DNA from 2 places in the Gottfriedia sp. NPDC057991 genome. Region 1 is predicted to be linked to the other one. Evidence: a T-box and tRNA genes for the amino acid it is inferred to sense, from the RefSeq annotation. Region 1 holds a T-box; the other holds one or more tRNA genes.

The links. The T-box of region 1 lies ahead of lysS (lysine--tRNA ligase). A T-box ahead of a tRNA ligase gene usually reads a tRNA of that ligase, here a tRNA-Lys.
Region 2: it encodes a tRNA-Lys, which carries the amino acid that the T-box ahead of lysS (lysine--tRNA ligase) is inferred to sense. The anticodon was not compared.

The regions. Positions count from the first base shown of each region.
Region 1 covers NZ_JBHVQN010000001.1:1,136,335-1,139,764, reverse strand. Annotated here, with positions in the region: gene ACFVR2_RS05795 (DegV family protein) at 1-637, opposite strand, end outside; gene ACFVR2_RS05790 (DUF6944 family repetitive protein) at 796-1,443, opposite strand; T-box leader at 1,549-1,810, shown strand; gene lysS (lysine--tRNA ligase) at 1,884-3,430, shown strand, end outside.
Region 2 covers NZ_JBHVQN010000003.1:627,095-630,524, reverse strand. Annotated here, with positions in the region: gene dnaB (replicative DNA helicase) at 1-382, shown strand, start outside; gene ACFVR2_RS14365 (adenylosuccinate synthase) at 656-1,945, shown strand; tRNA gene ACFVR2_RS14360 (tRNA-Lys) at 2,086-2,158, shown strand; tRNA gene ACFVR2_RS14355 (tRNA-Glu) at 2,178-2,249, shown strand; tRNA gene ACFVR2_RS14350 (tRNA-Asp) at 2,272-2,347, shown strand; tRNA gene ACFVR2_RS14345 (tRNA-Phe) at 2,354-2,426, shown strand; gene yycF (response regulator YycF) at 2,776-3,430, shown strand, end outside.

The DNA.
Region 1 (3,430 bases):
TCAATTTTTTAGAACCTCTTATTTTTTCAAGTGGAATTAACTTTCCATCTTCAACGTGTAATATAGGTTTAATATTTAATAAATTGCCTACAAAACCAGCCACTTTACTCAAGCGACCTCCACGCACCAAATATTGAAGGTCATCTACTGTAAAGATATGTTCAATATGTTGAATGCTATGTTTTATATTATTAACAACCTCTTCTTTTGTAGCTCCATTCATCGCAAGCTTTGCAGCATTAACAGCTATTAGCCCTTGTCCGATTGATGCACTTTTTGTATCAAATATCTCTAGATCAAAATCAGGAAATTCCTCATCAAACTCATTTTTTACCATTACTGCTGATTGATATGTACCTGAAAGTTCAGAAGAAAAAGCAATATAAATACATGATGTATTTTCCTTTGCATATTTAACGAAAGTATTATAAATATACTCATACGAAGGAAGAGACGTTTTAAATACTTTTCCACTACGCATTTCATTAAATAAAGTCTTTGAATCCAATGTTAAACCATCAAAATATTCTTTTTCATCTTCTGAATATACTCGTAGTGGAATGACATCAATATTGTATTGTTCAATGATCTCCTTTGACAAATCAGCCGCACTATCCGTTATTATTTTTAAACTCATCTAATTATACCTCTGTTTCAAAAAATTGGTTTATTCTATTTTCTCACAAAATGTTTTTACAGAAAAATAAAATGTTCTAATTTAATTTTAATAATAATATTAGCTATTTAAAACCATTTACCTTCTTTTTTTCGTATTGTTCACAACAAAATATCAATTTACCATTCAAATTGTTTATTCGGATAATAACCATACCGATATTCTGAATGATTTTTTTCTTCTTCTTCTCTTCTTATATTGATTAGAGCATACACAATTAAAATCGCTCCAAAAACTTGAACCCAACTACCAACAAGTAGTAGATGTTCTCCTAAAATAATTTTATCATTCAACAATGCTGCATTACCAACTCCATCAATTAATGCCCCTAAAGCGATTAATTCATTACCATAAGCTTCAATTTTTGCTAGTTGAGTCCCCTCATCTAATGTTCCAGTTGTTTCAATTTGGGCACCAATTGCTTGAATAACACTTCCAATGCCATTTAATTTATGTCCTTCTTCCTCAAAGCCTTCACGTTCTAATGTTGTGGCAATTGTATTTGTAATGTTACCAGATGCTTGAATCCATGAACCAAGCATGATTGTTAATTCATATTCATGTTTTTCCTTTTTATACAATTTTTCTCTGCCGATTGCTTGAATGGAGTTCCCAAACGCTTCAATTGCATTACCTTTAGCAAATAAATCTCTTCCAAAATCTTCACTAATAATTTTTTTACTTGAAACACCAACAGCTGAAGTTAATGTTCCAAGTATTAAAAAATATCCACCTATTAATACTAAATCCCCACCAGAATCGTTCATTTTGGCACCACCTATTGAAGCATATTAATCAGTTTATTCAACTTTAAATTTAATTGACAATTAATATTGTTTTGATTAATATAATAACAATTAATATTTCGAAACTTAAAAGCTATGAAGAGAAAAGTAGTAAAGCTAAAATTATTTACAGAGAGCTCCGGAGTGCTGAAAAGGAGTAATAATGAACTTTATGAAAAAAGACTTGGAGCTTCGTATGGAACTAAAGTTCACTTTAGGGATGGTACGACGGGTTCTCCCGTTATAGAGATAGGGTATAAGCATTCGTGCCGTACCTAATTAAGGTTGGTATGGTAACATATCAATAAACTGAGGTGGTACCACGAAGTTAACAACTCTCGTCCTCAAGATGATAAATCTTGGGGGTGGGAGTTTTTTTATTGGAATTAGAAAGTTAAATAAAATAATTTCGAGGTGAAAACATGCATTGGGCAACTAAAATCGCAAATGAATTAATTGAAAAATATCCAAATAAAGAAACTTATGTATGTGCATCTGGCATAAGCCCATCCGGGTCGGTTCATATTGGAAATTTTCGTGAGATTATTACAACTTATTTTGTTGTGAAAGCTTTAAATAATTTAGGTAAGAAAACAAGATTTATCTTTTCTTGGGATGATTTTGATCGTTTTAGGAAGGTCCCGAATAATATTGATCCAACTTTTCATCATTTTATAGGTAAAGCCTATTCAAATATCCCTGACCCATTTGGCTGTCACTCAACATTCGCTGAACACTTTGAAAAGGAATTTGAAAATTCCTTATCTGAACTAGGAATTGAAGTTGAGTTTATCTACCAAAGCAAAGAATACAAATCTGGTAGATACAATGTTGACATTATACACGCTATTGAAAAAAGAAAAGAAATTTATGATATTTTAATGAAGTTCAAAACAAGTGTTCCAAATGAACGAGAACGTAATGATTTTTACCCGATCACTCTATATTGTGAAAACTGCGAAAAAGATGATACTACTATTACTCGCTACAATGAGGAACGAAAAATAGTAGATTATAAATGTAATTGTGGATTTTCAAACCAATTATCTGTAGAAGTTGCAAACAATATTAAATTAAACTGGAAAATTGATTGGGCTATGAGATGGATGAAGGAAGACGTTGTATTTGAACCTGGTGGAAGAGATCATTCATCTGAAACTGGTAGTTACAATGTTTCAAAAGAAATTGCTAAAGCTATATTTGACTATGATGCACCTCATTATACACCATATGAGTTTATTGGAATAAAAGGTCAAAATCAAAAAATGTCTAGCTCCTCTGGAAATTTAATAACCTTAGCTGAGTTATTGCAAATCTATTTACCAGAAGTTATTCTCTTTATGTTTGCTAAATATAAACCAACAGCAGCATTTAATATTGGTCTAGATGAAGATGTGATTAAAAATTATTCAGAATTTGAACGGTATCAATCAAATTATATTGATCAAACTTTACAAGATCTAGATATTTGTCAATCGGTCGAATTTGCACATCTCGCCAAAATTAATAAAAAATATCCAAAGTATAATCATGTCGCTAGCATTCTCCCCCTAGTTAACTACAATGTAGATCTATTACAAGAAATATTTGTTAATAATGGAGAAACCTACTCAGCCAGAGAATTAGAGAAAATTTGTCAGATGGCTGAATATTGGATTAAAAAATACAATCCACAAAAAAATATCATTGTAAACGATAAACAAGCTATTGAGTTTTATCATTCTTTAACTGAAGAACAGCACTATTGGTTAAAAAATTTATGTGACTATTTATTAAATAAGGAGTACCAAGATCAAACTGAATTAATGAAAGAATTATATTCGATTTGTTATCATGACGATAAAAAAGTTATGAAAGCAAACCAAAAATCTTTTTTCACAATGATCTATCAACTCGTTTTAAATAGAACAAGTGGACCGCCTATTCCATTGTTGTTTCAAGCAGTGAATAAGAATCAACTAATTAACTT
Region 2 (3,430 bases), on a different contig from region 1:
AGGTAACGGCAAAGGTGGAGAAAATCGTCAACAAGAAGTATCAGAAATTTCACGTTCTCTTAAAGGACTGGCGAGGGAATTAAAAGTACCTCTAATAGCCTTATCTCAGCTATCACGTAGCGTAGAATCAAGACAAGATAAACGCCCAATGATGTCTGATATTCGTGAATCAGGAAGTATTGAGCAAGATGCGGATATCGTTGCGTTCTTATACCGAGATGATTACTACGATAAAGAATCGGAGAATAAAAATATTATTGAAATCATTATTGCTAAACAAAGGAATGGTCCAGTAGGTACTGTTTCATTAGCGTTCGTAAAAGAATATAACAAGTTCGTAAACTTAGAACGAAGGTTTGACGAGCAAGCACCAGGTGCCTAAAAAGTTTGTAATCAGACAGTCATAAATATGTTTAATCAGTCTGCTCTCTACTACTTTGGATTTCATCTAAAAATAATCGCATAGTGAATCTATGTGATTATTTTTTTTTGTTAGGGTAAACTATTTTTATCAAATTCTTTAGTTTGTATTTACGAACAAAAAAAACTTAGAACAGAATTATTCAAAGAGATTTATTGACAAATTCCGTAAGTTTGATATACTAGTTTTGGTTTTAGTTCGGAAATAGCGTATTTTAATCGGAGGTGCAGTACATTGTCATCAGTAGTAGTAGTTGGTTCTCAATGGGGAGACGAAGGAAAAGGAAAAATTACCGACTTTTTATCACAACAGGCAGAAGTAGTTGCAAGATATCAAGGTGGTAACAACGCAGGTCATACAATCGTATTTAATGGTGTAAAGTACAAACTTCATTTAATTCCATCAGGTATTTTCTTCTCAGATAAAATTTGTGTTATTGGAAATGGTATGGTTGTAGATCCTAAAGCTTTAGTTCAAGAGCTAGCATACCTACATGATAAAGGTGTTTCAACTGACAACTTACGTATTAGTAACCGTGCTCATGTTATCTTACCTTATCATTTAAAACAAGATGAGTTAGAAGAAGAGCGTAAAGGTGATAATAAGATTGGTACTACTAAAAAAGGTATTGGACCAGCTTATATGGACAAAGCTGCACGTGTGGGAATCCGTATGGCAGACCTTTTAGATAAAGAAGAGTTTTACGAAAAATTAAAACGCAATCTTGAAGAGAAAAATAATTTATTTGAAAAAATGTATGATTCAAATTCATTAAATATCGAAGAGATTTTTGAAGAATATTATGAGTTCGGACAACAAATTAAAAAATATGTGTGTGATACTTCTGTTGTATTAAATGATGCAATTGATGGTGGAAAGCGCGTATTATTTGAAGGCGCACAAGGTGTAATGTTAGATATCGACCAAGGTACATACCCATTCGTTACTTCTTCTAACCCTGTTGCAGGTGGAGTAACAATTGGATCTGGTGTTGGTCCAACCAAAATTAATCACGTTGTTGGTGTATGTAAAGCTTACACTACTCGTGTTGGTGAAGGTGCATTCCCAACTGAGCTTTTCGATGAAATTGGAAATACAATTCGTGAAGTAGGTCGTGAGTACGGTACAACTACTGGAAGACCAAGACGTGTTGGTTGGTTTGATAGTGTAGTAGTTCGCCACGCTCGTCGCGTTAGCGGTATTACTGATTTATCACTTAACTCAATTGACGTATTAACAGGACTAGAGACTGTTAAAATTTGCGTTGCTTATAAATTCCGTGGAGAAACAATTACTGAGTTCCCTGCTAGCTTAAAACAACTTGCAGAATGTGAGCCAGTTTTTGAAGAACTTCCAGGTTGGACAGAAGATATTACAGGAGTGAAAACTCTTAATGAACTACCAGTTAATGCAAGACATTATGTAGAACGTGTGTCTCAATTAGTAGGTATTCCATTATCTGTATTCTCAGTAGGTCCAGACCGTAACCAAACAAATATCGTACGTAACGTTTTCGGAGCTTAATATAATAAAAAGCCCTTAAATAAAAATTTAGGGGCTTTTATTAATTTTTTAAAAAAACTATTGCAAATTTATTAGAAAGTATGATAAGATAAATCTTGTCGTCATAACTAGTATATAGTTTATGAAGTTAATCATTTTATGAGCCATTAGCTCAGTAGGTAGAGCATCTGACTTTTAATCAGAGGGTCGAAGGTTCGAATCCTTCATGGCTCATCTTTTCTTAAATTAATGTGGCCCGTTGGTCAAGCGGTTAAGACACCGCCCTTTCACGGCGGTAACACGGGTTCGAGTCCCGTACGGGTCATCCTTTTTTATAAACTTATCTTGGTCCCGTGGTGTAGCGGTTAACATGCCTGCCTGTCACGCAGGAGATCGCCGGTTCGATCCCGGTCGGGACCGCCATATAATGGCTCGGTAGCTCAGTCGGTAGAGCAGAGGACTGAAAATCCTCGTGTCGGCGGTTCGATTCCGTCCCGAGCCATCATAAAAACTACTGTATATACAGTAGTTTTTTATTTTATATCAACCTAATAGAAAATAGATTCTAGTTTGATTAAAACGGTTCGATTTTACAAAAAAACATACTTAATTTAAAATAGAAGTAAGTGGAGTAGACCTCTAGCAACAAGCTAGAGGTTTTTTTCAAAAATCTAGTGTTTATATATAAAAAGAATAACACGTATGATCGTAGTCGTATTATATTTAGAGAGATAGTCCACAAAACGAAATTGCTATGAAAAGTTCATTTGTTGCCTAATTTAATACTAAATTGCAAAAGATATGTATAGAATTGATGGCAGCAAAAACTGACTAGAAAAGGAGTGCGGGGAATGAATAAAAAAATATTAATAGTCGATGATGAAAAACCAATTGCTGATATATTGAAGTTTAATTTAGAAAAAGAAGGTTTTGAAATTGTTTGCGCGTATGATGGAGAGGAAGCATTACAAAAAGTAGATGAGTTTCTTCCTGATCTAGTTTTATTAGATATTATGTTGCCAATTAGAGATGGTTTAGAAGTTTGTAGAGAAATTAGAAAGAATCATGATATGCCGATCATTATGATTACAGCAAAAGATTCTGAATTAGATAAAGTACTAGGTTTAGAAATGGGAGCAGATGACTACGTAACAAAACCATTTAGTACACGTGAGTTGCTTGCTAGAGTTAAAGCAAATTTACGTAGACACCAAACAGGAGCTACATCTGAAAAAGAGGAATCAGTTGAAGTTATTATTGGTTCGCTTGTTATCAATCCAAACGCTTATATCGTAACAAAACGTGGCGAGAAGATCGAATTAACTCACCGCGAATTTGAATTACTATATTACTTAGCAAAGCATATCGGACAGGTTATGACGAGAGAACACTTACTTCAAACCGTTTGGGGTTATGATTATTTTGGAGATGTACGAACTGTCGATGTAACAATTCGAAGACTTCGTGAAAAAATTGAGGACAATCCAAGTTATCCACTTTTCATTG